2 regions of the Embleya sp. NPDC055664 genome follow, and region 2 is predicted to be linked to the other one. Evidence: predicted binding sites of a transcription regulator. Region 2 holds the regulator's gene; the other holds the start of a gene.
What was found. Region 2 encodes HrcA, which represses chaperone genes, less so after heat shock. Its sites were predicted from a motif close to TTNGCACTCNGNNNNNCNGAGTGCNAA; they were not measured.
Positions count from the first base shown of each region.

Region 1 (7,685 bases), on a different contig from region 2:
GTCGCCTACGAGTTCGGCACCGTGACGCGGGAGCGGATCGAGGCCGGGCCGCACAACATCTGGCGCTACGCGCCGCTGCTGCCGGTGTCCGCAGACGTCGCGTCCCGGCCCAGCCTGAACCCCGGCTTCACCAAGCTCGTGCGGGCCGAGAACCTGGGCCGCGAGCTGGGCGTGCGCAACCTGCACGTCAAGGACGACTCCGGGAACCCGACGCACTCCTTCAAGGACCGCGTGGTGGCGATCGCGGTCGAGGCCGCGCGCACCTTCGGCTTCACCACGCTGTCCTGCTCGTCCACCGGCAACCTGGCCGGCGCGGTGGGTGCCGCCGCCGCCCGGGTGGGTCTGCGCAGCTGTGTGTTCATCCCGTCCGACCTGGAGGCCGGCAAGGTCGTCACGGCGGCGGTCTACGGCGGCGAGCTGGTCGCCATCGAGGGGACCTACGACGAGGTCAACCGATTCTGTTCGGAGCTGATCGGCGACCCGGCCGGCGAGAGCTGGGGCTTCGTCAACGTCAACCTGCGGCCCTACTACGGCGAGGGTTCCAAGACGCTGGCCTACGAGATCGCGGAACAACTCGGCTGGAAACTGCCGGAGCAGATCGTCATTCCCATCGCGTCGGGGTCGCAGCTGACCAAGATCGACAAGGGCTTTCGCGAGTTGATCGCGCTGGGTCTGGTCGAGGACGCGCCGTACAAGATCTTCGGCGCCCAGGCGACGGGGTGCTCCCCGGTGGCCGCCGCGTGGAAGGCCGGGCACGACGTGATCCGCCCGGTGCGGCCGGACACGATCGCCAAGTCGCTCGCGATCGGCAACCCCGCCGACGGCCCCTACGTGCTCGACGTGTGCAAGCGCACGGGCGGCGCGGTGGAGGACGTGAACGACGTCGAGGTGGTCGAAGCGATGAAACTGCTCGCGCGTACCGAGGGCATCTTCGGAGAGACCGCGGGCGGGGTCACCGTGGGCTGCCTGCGCAAGCTGCTCGAGTCCGGCGCGCTGGACCCGGACGCCGAGACGGTCGTGCTCAACACGGGCGACGGCCTCAAGACGTTGGACGCGGTCACGCCGACGACCGGACCCACCGCGACCATTCGACCCACCCTGGACTCCTTCCGAAAGGCCGGCCTCGCATGAGCGTCTCCGTTCGCATCCCGACCATCCTGCGCACCTACACGGGCGGGGCGGCGGAGGTGTCCGCCGAGGGCACCACGCTCGCCGAGGTCCTGGACTCGCTGGAAAAGGACCACACCGGAATTCGCGCGCGCATCCTCGACGACGAGGGCAAGCTGCGTCGCTTTGTGAATCTGTACGTGGAGGACGAGGACGTGCGCTTCGCCGACGGGCTCGCCACGGCGATCCCCGACAAGGGCACCGTTTCGATCATCCCGGCGGTCGCCGGGGGTTGCTGACGCGATAGGCCGAGCGTCCCGATCTTCCTCGATCGGGCACGAAACGGAACCGGGAAATCCGCCGCGCGAGCACCGCGCGGCGGATTTCTTCGTTCCTGCCGAAGGTTGTGCGTAACCCGGGTTTAACCGGCTCCATTTCCCGTCTTTGGCGGCGGCGCGTCGGTAAACCCGTGGTCGGGATCACATCCGATATGTGCGGAAAGTCGTTTTCCTGGTGGATTGAAATACGGCTTTTTCTAAGACTCGCGAAGAATGCGAGCTTTATTCGCTCGGGAATTCTCGTCCGATTGACCTGTTGCTCCGGGCATCCGTCCGGATACATTCAGCCGCGGTCGTAGCAGAGGGCCGGGTCCTTCTGGATACGAACCCGGAGCTGCGGCGTGCAGTATCCGTGAAAGGGCCAGTAACAGGGGAGTTAGGAATGGCTCAGGGCGCCGTCAAGTGGTTCAACGCGGAGAAGGGGTACGGCTTCATCGCGGTCGACGGTGGGGCGGACGTTTTCGTCCACTACAGCGCGATCCAGATGGACGGGTACCGGACGCTCGAGGAGGGGCAGCGAGTCGAGTTCGAGATCTCGCAGGGGCAGAAGGGGCCGCAGGCCGACATGGTCCGCGTCACCGCCTGAACCGGGAGCCATGCGCTCCTCTGCTCCTCTGCTTGAAACGGTCCACACCACGGACTGCACGACACATCGCGGCACATAACGCGCCCGATCCTGTCGGATCCATGACCGGGGCCCGGCCTTCCCGCCAAGCGGGGGCCGGGCCCCGGTCGTTGTCCCCCGGCCCCGACGTGCGGGCGGCGGCGGGGCGCGGGTGCGGCGGTACACGCGAATCCGCTCCGGCGGGAGGCGGCCCACCAGAGCGATGCGGACGACGCGGCCGAGCCCGCCACCCGCCCCCGCACAACCACAGGCACGGCACCCGAACTCGGCATGGCCACAGACGACCCGGCGGCACGATCGGACCCGACGTGAGCCGGGGCGGCGCGACGCCCGAACCCGATGTAGGCCCAGGGGCGGCACATCCGAACCCGTCCCGGCCGTGCGGGCAACGCCGGGGTCCGAACCACGCGACCACGCAACCACCGCAGGCCCGGCAGCCTGGATTCCCGTTCCGGGGCCGCTCCGGACGTGCCGGGGCGGGCGGGCCCGGCCGGGGGCCGTGCAGGCGGGCGGGGGCGCACACGTACCCGTGTCGGGCGGCCGAGGCCGAGCCCCGCGGCATGTGGACGGGCTGCGCCCTCGGGGCCCGGGTGGGGGGTTGGGGTGGTGTGTGACACGCGCGGGTGTGGGCCGAGGGGCCCGGACCCGCTCGTTGCGCTTGCACTCGGCATGGTCGAGTGCTAATCATTGGCGTTAGCACTCTGGATGTGAGAGTGACAGAAACGGACCGGGCCGGTGAGGCTCGGCACCCGTGAGGGAGGGATCCTCGCGGTGGTCGGGTCGTCCGTCGCGGGCACCTGTGCGGTCCGGCACTCACCCCCGTTCTGGGAGGACTTCACCACATGGCCAAGATCATCGCGTTCAACGAGGAAGCGCGCCGCGGCCTCGAGCGCGGGATGAACCAGCTCGCCGACGCCGTCAAGGTCACGCTGGGCCCCAAGGGCCGCAACGTCGTGCTCGAGAAGAAGTGGGGTGCGCCCACCATCACCAACGATGGTGTGAGCATCGCCAAGGAGATCGAGCTCGAGGACCCGTACGAGAAGATCGGTGCCGAGCTGGTCAAGGAGGTCGCCAAGAAGACGGACGACGTCGCCGGTGACGGTACGACGACCGCGACCGTCCTCGCCCAGGCGCTCGTCCGCGAGGGCCTGCGCAACGTGGCCGCCGGCGCGAACCCGATGGCCCTCAAGCGTGGCATCGAGAAGGCCGTCGAGGCCGTCTCCGAGCAGCTGCTCGCGCTCGCGAAGGACGTCGAGACGAAGGAGCAGATCGCCTCCACCGCCTCGATCTCCGCCGCTGACCCCCTGATCGGCGAGATGATCGCCGAGGCCATGGACAAGGTCGGCAAGGAAGGCGTCATCACCGTCGAGGAGAGCAACACCTTCGGTCTCGAGCTCGAGCTCACCGAGGGCATGCGCTTCGACAAGGGCTACATCTCGCCCTACTTCGCGACCGACATGGAGCGCATGGAGGCCGTCCTCGAAGACGCCTACGTGCTCATCGTCAACTCGAAGATCACCTCGGTGAAGGACCTCCTCCCGCTCCTCGAGAAGGTCATGCAGTCGGGCAAGCCGCTCATGATCATCTCCGAGGACGTCGAGGGCGAGGCCCTGGCCACGCTCGTCGTGAACAAGATCCGCGGCACCTTCAAGTCCGTCGCCGTCAAGGCTCCGGGCTTCGGCGACCGTCGCAAGGCCATGCTCGGCGACATCGCCATCCTCACCGGTGGCCAGGTCATCTCCGAGGAGGTCGGCCTCAAGCTCGACACCGCCGGTCTCGAACTCCTCGGCCGCGCCCGCAAGGTCGTCGTCACCAAGGACGAGACCACCATCGTCGACGGCGCCGGTGACTCGGACCAGGTCGCGGGTCGGGTCAACCAGATCCGCGCCGAGATCGAGAACTCCGACTCGGACTACGACCGCGAGAAGCTCCAGGAGCGCCTGGCGAAGCTCGCGGGCGGCGTGGCGGTCATCAAGGCCGGTGCCGCGACCGAGGTCGAGCTCAAGGAGCGCAAGCACCGCATCGAGGACGCGGTGCGCAACGCGAAGGCCGCCGTCGAGGAGGGCATCGTCGCCGGTGGTGGCGTGGCCCTGCTCCAGGCGTCCACCATCGCGTTCGACAAGCTCGACCTGGACGGCGACGAGGCCACCGGCGCGAACATCGTGCGCCTGGCCGTCGAGGCCCCGCTCAAGCAGATCGCGGTCAACGCCGGCCTCGAGGGCGGCGTGGTTGTGGAGAAGGTGCGCAACCTGACCCCGGGTCACGGCCTCAACGCCGCGACCGGCGACTACGTGGACCTCATCGCCGAGGGCATCATCGACCCGGCGAAGGTCACCCGTTCCGCGCTGCAGAACGCCGCGTCGATCGCCGCGCTGTTCCTGACCACCGAGGCCGTCATCGCCGACAAGCCGGAGAAGAACGCCGCTCCGGCCGGCGGCGGCGCCCCGGACATGGGCGGCATGGACTTCTGATCCGCTGAGGATCGGTAGTCCCGACCCACCCGGTCGGTAGCTCCACGCGAGAGGCGGTCCCCTTCGGGGGGCCGCCTCTTTCGCGTCCCTGCGGGTCCTTCCACCGCTGTTCGAAGCGTGTTCGCTCGTTCGAGTGGCACAGGCGACTTACCCTGAAATGGTCTCCGGGCGACCGTAGCGTCGTTCTTGTACGGCATGGATCGAGGTAGGCGAGGTGGACGAGATGACCGCACCCGTGATCGAGGTGAGCACCGCCTGGCGCGAAATCGTAACCATGTGGCAGGGATTGGACGTGCCCGAAGGCTGGCGCGCCGAGTTCGACGGAGAGAACATCACGATGTCGCCGCCACCCGCGCACCAGCATGAATTGATCGCGGACGACATCCATTGGCAGCTGCGCCGGGCCGCTCCCGCCGGATGCGGCGCGTTTCAGCATCTCGGTGTGGAGATCATGTCGGTGGGTCGCCTGTGTGTTCCCGACCTGGTGGTGATGGCCCGGGAAGACGTGGCCACGCCGACACCGGCGCATCGGATTCTTCTCGTCGCCGAGATCACTTCCCCGAGCAATGCGAGCATCGACCGCGTCGACAAGTTGCGGGCGTACGCACACGGACCGATTCCGCTGTACCTGCTCGTCGATCGGTGGGACAAGGACGGCCCGGCGGCAACGCTGTACTCCGAGCCCGACGGCAAGGTCTATCAGCGGGTGCAACGTGTCGATTTCGGCGGCTTGGTCGTCATCCCCGATCCCTTCGGGATCGAGTTGGACACCTCGGGCTTCCCGCCGCGGTGATATTCGCCGGCATCGCCGGTCGCTCGCTCGTAGGCTCGTGACGCGACTTCGGGAACTACGTGTTCCTTCTGTCATGGCGTACAAGCGCTTTTGGGGTGCTTGGGGTTCGAATCCCTATCCGGGACCCGTGACCTGCCCGAAGTCGCATGCCATCGCACCCGGGGAACTGCGTGTTCGTACAGTGCCGTTTCCCATGGGTTGGAAGCGGTCCCGGCTACGTACCGAGACCAACACCGGACCCGCGACCTGCCCCGGGTGCCCACGGGGGAGCCCATTTCGATGACCGAGACCGAGATCGTGCGCGCGCTCAGCGCCGACAACCCCGCCCGTGCCGAGGCCGCCGCCACCGTCGTGCGTTTCCTGGACGTCGCCGTGGCAGCGACCGGACGAGCCTCCTTCTACAACACCCGCGACGAGCAGCTCGCCCTCGAAGAGGACGCGCACCGCGCGATGGCCGCGCTGGACCGGCGGCTGTACGCGGGCCTGGTGTGCTCCCCCGGGGCCACCGACCGCAGCCGGCAGCTCGGCGTGTTGCACCTGCTCGGCACGCCCGCGCACGAGCACGACGGCGACGCCGTCCACGCCGCGGTCGCCGCGCTGACCGTGCCGCGCCGGCTCAAGCTGTTCGCCCTGCTGGCCGAGCGGCGGGTGAACAACGCGCGGGTGCGCCGACTGATCCTGCGCACCGTGCTCGGCTCCACCTCCCTGGAACTGTGGTCGGTGCGCTACCGGGACAAGCTGGCCGGCGCCCTGCGGCACGCGTGGGGTCTGCGGCTGAGCGGCATCCTGCGCGCGATCTTGACCAAGCGACTCGCCGGAGGCGAACTCGACCCGAAGGAACACCGCATCCTCGCCCGCGAGATCGACCGCTGGGCGGCCGACCGGGCCGATCCCGCCGCGGTGCGCGAGTGCGTCGCGTTCGTGCTCGGCGCCGAGGGGCCGTACACGCTGCCGCTCCCGGTCGCGTACCGGGCAGCCCGCACCGACCTGGACGCGGGCGCGGCGTTGCCGCTCGAAACCCTGGAGGGGCTGCGCGGCCGGTTCCACCCAAACGAGAAGCCGGCCCGCGTCCTGGAGCTGACCGCCGCCCGGCTCACCGTCGGACAGCGGCTGGCCGGACAGCGGCAGGCCGCTCGGGCGGGCGTGACGGTCGAGGTCGACCTCGACCGCTACGACGCGGTCCGGCTCTACCTGTACGCGTTCGCCGAGGGCATGACCGCCGAGGTCGCCGCCGCGCTCGACCGGCGCGCCGCGCGCACCGCGGCCGGACTCGACCTGGCCGGCCGCCGGATCGCCCTCGTCCTGGACGGTTCCGCCTCCATGCGCGGCGGCACCGACCAGCCGCTGCGGCCGATCGCCGCCGTGCTCGCCTTGCGCGACGCACTGCGGGCGGCGGCGAGCACCTGCCACGACGTGTGGGTCGGCGGCGTCCCGGACGGCCGGCTGGTCCACCCCGCCGGCCCGACCGCCGCCGCCGAGGCCTTGGTCGCCGCGCTGCGTACCGGCGCGGAGCTGATCGTGGTGGTCGGCGACGGCTACGAGAACGCGCCCGCCGGCCGGTTCGCCCAGGTGCTCGACGCGGCGCGCACCCTCGGCGTCGCGGTGCCGGTGGTCCAGCTCTCCCCCGTCCTGGCCGCCGAGGCGGGCGGCCTGCGCGGCTACGCGCCGGACCTGCCGCTTGCCCCCGTCCACCGTCCCGAAGCCCTCGAACTCGCCTGGTGCCGACTGATGTTGGCCGCCGACCCGACCGCCGCCATACCCGCGCTGCTGCGCCTGGCCCACCCGGAGGTGACCGCATGACCACCCTCGCCCACGACACGCTGCCGATCGGCGACCTGCTGGCCGACTGCACCCTCGGACGGGTGCAGAGCGTCGGTCGGATGCAGGTGCTGCCGCTGCTCGGCGACACCGTCGACGCGCCGACCGTCACCGTGCCCACCGATCTGTGGATCGGCACCAGTGGCTACGGCACGCTCACCTTCGTCAACCACAGCCCGCATGTCGCGCTGGTCCCGTGTCACCTCGCGGTGCTCGTCGAGCGCAGCGCGCAGGACCACGCGATGCCCCGGGCCGCGCTGGTCGAGCCCTCGAGCGAGCTGGCGTTCGACGCGGCGATGTGCGTGCAGCAGACCCAGTCCGGGCTGATCCCGGCGGGGCCGCAGCCGCTCGCCGTGTTGCCGCTCACGCTGCGCGCCGCCGCCTCGGCGAGTGCCGACACGGACGGGTACAGCCGGCTGTGGCCGGCCGTACAGCGGTTCAACGCCTCCGCCGGCCTCGCCGAGACCGGCAACCTGGTGCTGTTCACGAAGCACTACGCCCTCGAACTGGAGCGCTTCGTCGCCGAGTTCGAG
Region 1 is NZ_JBSHGZ010000005.1:350,200-357,884, reverse strand. It holds gene thrC (threonine synthase) at 1-1,131, shown strand, start outside; gene ACWGR4_RS11810 (MoaD/ThiS family protein) at 1,128-1,406, shown strand; gene ACWGR4_RS11805 (cold-shock protein) at 1,828-2,031, shown strand; gene groL (chaperonin GroEL) at 2,913-4,541, shown strand; gene ACWGR4_RS11795 (Uma2 family endonuclease) at 4,765-5,334, shown strand; gene ACWGR4_RS11790 (hypothetical protein) at 5,614-7,134, shown strand; gene ACWGR4_RS11785 (ARPP-1 family domain-containing protein) at 7,131-7,685, shown strand, end outside.
Region 1: the regulator HrcA is predicted to act here: its motif matches at 2,728-2,754, upstream of groL (chaperonin GroEL).

Region 2 (7,685 bases):
GACCCGAGCCCCGCACGCCGGCCGGCGGCGGCTCAGCCCACGGCTCGGGGCGGCCTCGGCGTCACTCGGTCAAGGCGTACGGTGACCGCTTCGCGTTGTCGGGCGCGGTCGGATGCAGCCCGTCCGGCGTTCGAGGGCGCTCGCCGCAGGCGGCCCGAGGGCGCGATCGGGCGCCGGACGCGGCCGAATCGCAGCCCGTCCGGCGCCTGAGGACGACGTCACGACGCGCCGCCGCGCCCGCCCGCTACCGGCCGTTGAAGGCGTCCTTCAGGCGCGAGAACAGGCCCTGTTGGCCCGGCGTGAATTGTCCCGACGGGCGTTCCTCGCCGCGCAGCTTGGCCAGGCGGCGGAGCAGTTCCTCCTGCTCGGGGTCGAGCTTGTTCGGCGTTTGCACCTCGACGTGCACGACCAGGTCGCCTCGGCCGCCGCCGCGCAGGTGGGTGATGCCCCGCCCGTGCAGCGGGATCGACTGGCCCGACTGGGTGCCCGGGCGGATGTCGATCTCCTCCGTGCCGTCCAGCGTCTGCAGCGGCACCTTCGTACCGAGCGACGCCGCCGTCATCGGGATGGTGACCGTGCAGTGCAGGTCGTCGCCGCGCCGCTGGAAGGTGGCGTGCGCGACCTCGACGATCTCCACGTAGAGATCGCCCGCCGGGCCGCCGCCGGGGCCGACCTCGCCCTCGCCCGCGAGCTGGATCCGCGTACCGCTGTCCACGCCCGCCGGGATCTTGACGGTGAGCGTGCGCCGCGCGCGGATGCGGCCGTCGCCCGCGCACTCGGGGCACGGGTGCGGGACCACGGTGCCGAAGCCCTGACACTGCGGACACGGCCGCGACGTCATGACCTGGCCCAGGAACGACTTGGTGACCTGGCTGACCTCGCCCCGCCCGCGGCACATGTCGCAGGTCTGCGCCGTGGTGCCCGGGGCCGCGCCCTCGCCGTTGCACGTGTTGCACGTGACGGCGGTGTCCACCTGGATCTCCCGGGTGGTGCCGAACGCGGCCTCTTCGAGGGTGATCTCGATCCGGATCATCGCGTCCTGGCCGCGGCGCGTGCGCGAGCGCGGTCCGCGCTGGCTGGCCTGGCCGAAGAACGCGTCCATGATGTCGCTGAACCCGAAGCCGGCCTGGCCGAAGCCACCACCGCCCCCGCCGCCCCCGGAGGACAGCGGGTCGCCGCCGAGGTCGTACATCTGACGCTTCTGCGGGTCCGAAAGGACCTCGTAGGCGTTGTTGATCTCCTTGAACCGGTCCTGCGTCTTCGGGTCCGGATTGACGTCCGGGTGCAGCTCCCGAGCGAGCCGGCGGAAGGCCTTCTTGATTTCCTCCGGGGTGGCGTCGCGCCGTACCCCGAGGACCTCGTAGTAATCGGTAGCCAACTCTACGACTCCGCGAGGATCTGTCCGACGTACCGTGCCACGGCGCGCACCGCTCCCATCGTTCCGGGGTAGTCCATCCGGGTCGGCCCGAGTACCCCGAGCTTCGCCAGTGTTTCCTGCCCACTGCCGTATCCGACGGCGACCACCGAGGTCGCGGCCAGTCCTTCGTGCATGTTCTCGTGTCCGATCCGCACGACCATGCCCGGGTCGGTCGCCTCGCCCAACAGCCGCAGCAATACGACGTGTTCCTCGAGCGCTTCCAGGACCGGGCGGATCGTGTTCGGGAAGTCCATGCCGAAACGGGTCAGGTTGGCCGTCCCGGCCAGGACGACCTTCTCTTCCTTGTGCTCGACCAGGGTGTCGAGCAGGGTGGCCAGGATGCCCGCCACGATCGGCCGTTCCTCGGCGGTGAACGGCTCGGCGAGATCCTGGACCAGCAACGGCACATCGGCGAACCGCTTGCCGGTGATGCGGCTGTTCAGCCGCGCCCGGACGTCGGCGAGCAGGTTTTCGCCGACCGGGCCCGGCGTGTCCATCACCCGCTGCTCAACCCGGCCCGTGCTGGTGATCAGCACCAACATGACCCGGGTGGGCGCGAGGGTGAGCAGCTCGACGTGCCGGATCGTCGAGCGGGTCAGCGAGGGGTATTGCACGACGGCGACCTGATGGGTCAGCTGCGCGAGCAGCCGGACCGTACGGCCCACCACGTCGTCCAGGTCGACCGCGCCGGCCAGGAAGGTCTGGATCGCCCGGCGCTCGGCGCCGGACAGCGGCTTGACGCCCGCAAGGCGGTCGACGAACAACCGGTAGCCCTTGTCGGTGGGCACCCGGCCGGCGCTGGTGTGGGGCTGCGTGATGTAGCCCTCCTCCTCCAGCGCGGCCATGTCGTTGCGAATGGTGGCCGGGGAGACCCCGAGGTTGTGTCGGTCCGCGAGCGCCTTGGAGCCGACCGGCTCCTGGGTCGCCACGTAGTCCTGCACGATGGCACGCAGCACGTCCTGTTTCCGATCGTCGAGCATGGTGCGCACCTCCCTGACCCGTTCTTCCACCCGTTGCCGTGTCGCGTAGGCGGTGGTTCGTCCCACTGGTTGGCACTCCGTCCCGCCGAGTGCCAGTGTACGGGTCACCCGATCCGGACCGTACCCCTGAGTCCGTGCCAAGGTTGACGCATGCTACGCGCCGAACAGCCGAAACACGCCACATGGGAGCCGATCGGGCCGGGCGTACTGCGTCGTCGGTTGCCCGGCCTCGAACTGAATGTGGCGGTCGTCACGGGGCGGGAGGGGATCCTGCTCGTGGACACCGGTTCGCACGACCACGAGGCCGCCGACATCCTGGCCTCGCTGGCCCGCGAACTGCCCGGGCACGGATTGCCCGACCGGGTGGTCGCGGTGGTGAACACCCACGGTCACTTCGACCACTGCTACGGCAACGACGAGGTGCTGCGCGCCTTCCCCGACGCGGAGATCTGGGGACACGCGGACCTGCCGCGGTATCTGGAGCGGTGGGCCGAGGCCGGTCGGGCGAGCGGCGTCGCGCACGGGTTCGACCCGGAGCTGATGCGCGCGGCGCGGATCGTGCCGCCGACCCGACCGGTGTCCACGGGCACGCCGGTGACGGTGGATCTGGGCGGGCGCGAGGTGGTGCTGTTCGCGCCCGGTCGTGGACACACCGACCACGATGTGGTCGTCCACGTACCGGACTGCGGCGTGCTGATCGCCGGGGACATGGTGGAGGAGAGCGGGCCGCCGGTCTTCGGCTCGGACGCGTTCGCCGCCGAGTGGAGCGATTCGCTGGCCCGGGTGCGGGCGTTGGACGCCAGTGTCTGGCTGCCCGGACACGGCGCGGTGGTCGACGAGGAGTTCGTGATCCGGCAAAACCGTTGGCTGGCCGAGGTGGCCGCCGGGCGCGTCGTACCGGACTGACGTACCGTCACCCGGCTAGCGTCGTGGTCATGCGCAGTTATGGACCCGAGTCGCTGATCCCGGGATGGAAGAAGGACAAGCCCGTCCCGGAGGTCGCGGCCGACCGCGATCTGGTGGTGGAGGAGGCGTCCACCGGCTTCTGCGGCGCGGTGGTCCGGGTGGAGAAGACCCCCGAGGGCTTCACCGTCACGCTGGAGGATCGGCACGGGCGGCTGCGGGTGTTCCCGATGGATCCGCGCGGGTTCCTGATCGACGGCGAGGTGGTCACCCTGGTCCGACCGACCGCCCCCGGTCCGGCCCGTGCCCCGGGGCGCACCGCGTCGGGCTCGATCGCGGTACCGGGCACCCGGGCCCGGGTCGCCCGCGCCGGGCGGATCTACGTCGAGGGCCGCCACGACGCCGAGTTGGTCGAGCGGGTGTGGGGCGACGACCTGCGGATCGAGGGCGTGGTCGTGGAGTATCTGGAGGGCGTCGACGATCTCCCGGACGTGATCCGCGAGTTCGCGCCGGGCCCGGGTCGCCGCCTGGGCGTGCTGGTCGACCACCTGGTGCCGGGTTCCAAGGAGAGCCGGATCGCGGGCCGGGTGAGCGGCGACCACGTGCTGGTGGTGGGACACCCCTATATCGACGTCTGGCAGGCGGTACGCCCCGCCTCCGTCGGCATCGCGGCCTGGCCGGACGTCCCGCGCGGTGTCCCGTGGAAGGAGGGCGTCTGCGCGGCCCTCGGCTGGCCGGTGAACCCGCCCGCGGCCTGGCGCCGCATCCTCGCGGCGGTGGACTCGTACCGCGACCTGGAACCGGCCCTGCTCGGGCGGGTCGAGGAACTCATCGACTTCGTGACGGCGCCGCCCGAGGGGTGAGGCCCCGGTCGACGCGATGGCCGGCCCTCACCGCGCGACCTGCGGCGCTACCGTACGGCGATGGCGCAGGAAGAGATCACCCTCGTATTGCCGGACTCGGCCGGACCGAAGTTTCGGACGTTCGGCGTCTTCGACACCACGTTCGTCCGGTCCGCCCGCTCGGGTGACGGGGCGGCCCGGGAGACGCGCAAGGACTTCGCCGACCCGGCCGCCGCCGTGATCGCGCTGCGCCGGGAGGTGGGCAAGGCGATGCGCGCCGGGTTCGTGCGCCTGGGCGGGGCCGAGGACCCGGTGGTGCTGGAGTTCATGCCGCCGGACAAGACCTCGTCCCGGGCCATGGACCTGCATCCGGACGGCCGCACCGTGCTGATCGCCTACGACGGCGCGATCCGGCTCGTGGACGTGGCGACCGGGGTCCGCCGCACCGTGCACGCGGTGCCCGCGGCCGAGCGGCTGACCGGCATCGACACCGCGCTGTTCGACGCGACCGGATCGGCCGTGGTCTACACCGTCGGCGGCTCGACCCGGCGACTGGACCTGGGCACGCTGCACGAGGAACCGCTGGCCGATTACCGGCAGTTCGAGAACGCCCTGTTCAATCCGCACACCGTGCAGCCGGCCTGGGACGCGGCCCGGCGGCGCCTGGTCGTCTTCGACGCCGACGACCGGGTGCGGGTCCTGGACGCGGCCGGCGCCCCGGTCTGCGAGGTGTCCACCCGATCGCCGACCACCGAGTGCCGGGGCGCCGCGCTGTCCCCCTCGGGTCGGTTGCTCGCGGTGTGGCGGGTCAGTCGCGGGCTGGTGTACGGGCACCGCGACGCGAGCGCCGATCCGACCAACGAGGTCGAGGTGTGGGACGTGGAGGCCGGCCGCCCGGTCGCGCGGGTGCCGCTGGAGTGGGAGATCGGCGACCTCGGCTTCGATCCGAGCGAGACGTTGCTCCTGGTCAACCGGGGCCGGGTGCACGGGCCGTTCGCGATCTCGATCGACACCGGCGAGCCGGCCTGGCACCTCGCCGATCCGCACCACCCGAACGGTTGGGCGACCTGTTACGCGTGGGCCTACTCGCCGGACGGCCGGCGGATCGCGGTGGGCGGTCATCGTACGAGCGCCCTGCGCGTGTACGACGCGGATCTGCGCGAGCGCGACGCCGTCGCCCTCCCCGGCCACGACGAACAACGCGTCCGCCGCCTGGCCTTCTCCGCCGACGGCACCCTCCTGGCCACGGGCGGCGACTTCGGCCGGGTCTTCGTCCGCCGGGTGTAGGGCATCCGCCCGGGCGCGCCGAACAACCCGTCGGCTTCGACACGGCGCCACTCGAACGGTGACGCCCGAGCCCATGGTTCGTCAGACGAATCTGCTGGTGCTCAACGTCATCGAGAACGGCGCTGGAAGATCGATCTGCTTACCGAAGGGACCGGTGTGACCCTCCAGGTAGTCGTCACCCTTCGGCGTCAGGAAGAGCGTGACCTTGCTCTGCTCTCGATCCACCAGCAGGTACAGCGGAATGCCGCTGCGGGCATAGGCCCGTCGTTTCTGTTCACGATCGAAACCGGCGCGATACGACGTCACCTCCAGGACCAGGGCAACCCCGGCGCACGGCATCCACGATTCGGCGTCCAGGAACAGGTCCAGGTCCTCGGGCGCGAACGTGCCGTCCGGGATGACGTGGTTGCGGGCGAGTCCCCCACCGGTGGCCACCACCAATCCCTTGCCGCCGGAGAAATCCATCGGCACGGCCGATCCGCTGAGGATCTGGCGAACCACGGCACTGATGATGCGCTCGTGATTCCCCATCGGCGGTGGTGTCACGACGATGTCCCCCTCGATGAACTCGGCGCGGAAGCCCAAGGGGGTGTCCAACGCCAGGAAGCCGTCGAGCATGACGTCTTCCTGCGCGGGGATCTCGTGTGCCATGACAGACATTCTCAACCCCTTCCGTAGTCGAGGCGAGCATAGGGACGCGTCGTGCGGGTGACCGAACGTTTCCGTTCCGGTCACCCGCACGGGTGAACGACTACGTGAAGCGGCGTTACGGGGCCTTCGCCGAGGCCGACAGGGCGGCGATGGAGTCGTCGGTGCAGTCCGCCCAGAAGGTGCCGACGACCTCTTCCAACTGGGTCATCGAGTGGGCGGCGTACAGGATGTCCTGGTAGTGCGTGATGTCGTATTGCATCGTGCCCATCGCGACCAGGTCCAAGTCGCGGATGTCGACCGTGCGGAACTCGCGGATCTCGCCGTAGGAGGACAGGATCCCGGCGCCGTAGGCCTTGAGCGCGCCGCCCTCGTGCATGACGCCGAATTCGAGGGTGAACCAGAAGACCTTGGAAACGAACTCCAGCGCCTCGCGGCTCTCCACCCGGCGGGCCGCCTCGCCCGCGACCCGGTACAGCGCCGCGAAGCGGTCCGAGGCGAGCATGTTGGCGTGGCCGATCACCTCGTGCACGACGTCCGGCTCGGGGGTGTACAGCGGCACGCTGTGGTGGCGGATGTACTGCGTGGAGTGGAAGTAGGAGTCGGCCAGCGACCCGTAGAAGTCGCGCAGCGGAACCAGGCCGGCCGCGGGCAGGTAGCGAAAGCCGGTGAGCGGCTGCAGCGCCTCGCTGACCTCCTCCAACTGGGGGATCCGCTCGGTCGGCAGCTTCAGGCGCGCGGCGCCGTCCAGGTAGTCGGCGACCGCGTACTCCGCGTGCGAGGCGGACAACTCGCGGGAGACCAGGCGCCAGACCTCGTGCTCCTCGTCGGTGTACTCGACCTCCGGGATCGGGTCGCCGCGGTGGTGGTCCAGCGCCAGCGCCGCGATCCGGTTCCGGCGTTCGCGGTATACCTCGTCCGCGAACCCCGGGTGGCTGCGGGACAGCTCGACCTCGACTCCGCCGTCGGCCCTACGGGTGACCGGGGCCAGATACTGGGCCTCCTCGAACATGCCATCTCCTGATCGCATCGGAATCGACTCGCCGGACAAGTCGCGGCACCCACGCAACCAGTATGCGCCGTTTTCATGCCTTTCAGACCGATCGGGTCGGGGGCCACGGCAACGGAAATCAGCTGCGAGGGATCGCCTCGACGCCTTTATCGCATCATCCGGACGGGCGTCACACAAGGGGCACAGGAGTGCAGACGGCCGCACCAAATGCACCGTCCACAGATCGAGACGGGATTCCCGCCCGCGTGACAGGATCGCCCGTACATCGGGGAGGGCACCGTCGAGAGGGGGCGCGCGGTGGTGGATTCACAGGGCATCGCCGGGGATCGGGCGAGGCGACGCGAGGTGGTCGAGGCACTCACCGAGACCTCCGACCATCTCGACTTCGCACTGGCGATGGTCCGCCGCATCGTCGGCGACCAGGAACGGCTCGGGGAACTGACCGCCCGCATCCGCGAGATCGAGACCCGGCTCCGGGACGACCGCTACTACCTCGCGGTGATCGGCGAGTTCTCGGCCGGCAAGAGCACCTTCGTCAACGCGCTGCTGGCCGACGACCTGCTGCCCACCTCGGCATTGCCGACCACCGGCGCCGC
Region 2 is NZ_JBSHGZ010000077.1:3,677-11,361, reverse strand. It holds gene dnaJ (molecular chaperone DnaJ) at 245-1,378, opposite strand; gene hrcA (heat-inducible transcriptional repressor HrcA) at 1,381-2,397, opposite strand; gene ACWGR4_RS47705 (MBL fold metallo-hydrolase) at 2,548-3,303, shown strand; gene ACWGR4_RS47700 (DUF3097 domain-containing protein) at 3,333-4,163, shown strand; gene ACWGR4_RS47695 (WD40 repeat domain-containing protein) at 4,224-5,429, shown strand; gene ACWGR4_RS47690 (Uma2 family endonuclease) at 5,511-6,080, opposite strand; gene ACWGR4_RS47685 (phenylalanine 4-monooxygenase) at 6,196-7,089, opposite strand; gene ACWGR4_RS47680 (dynamin family protein) at 7,387-7,685, shown strand, end outside.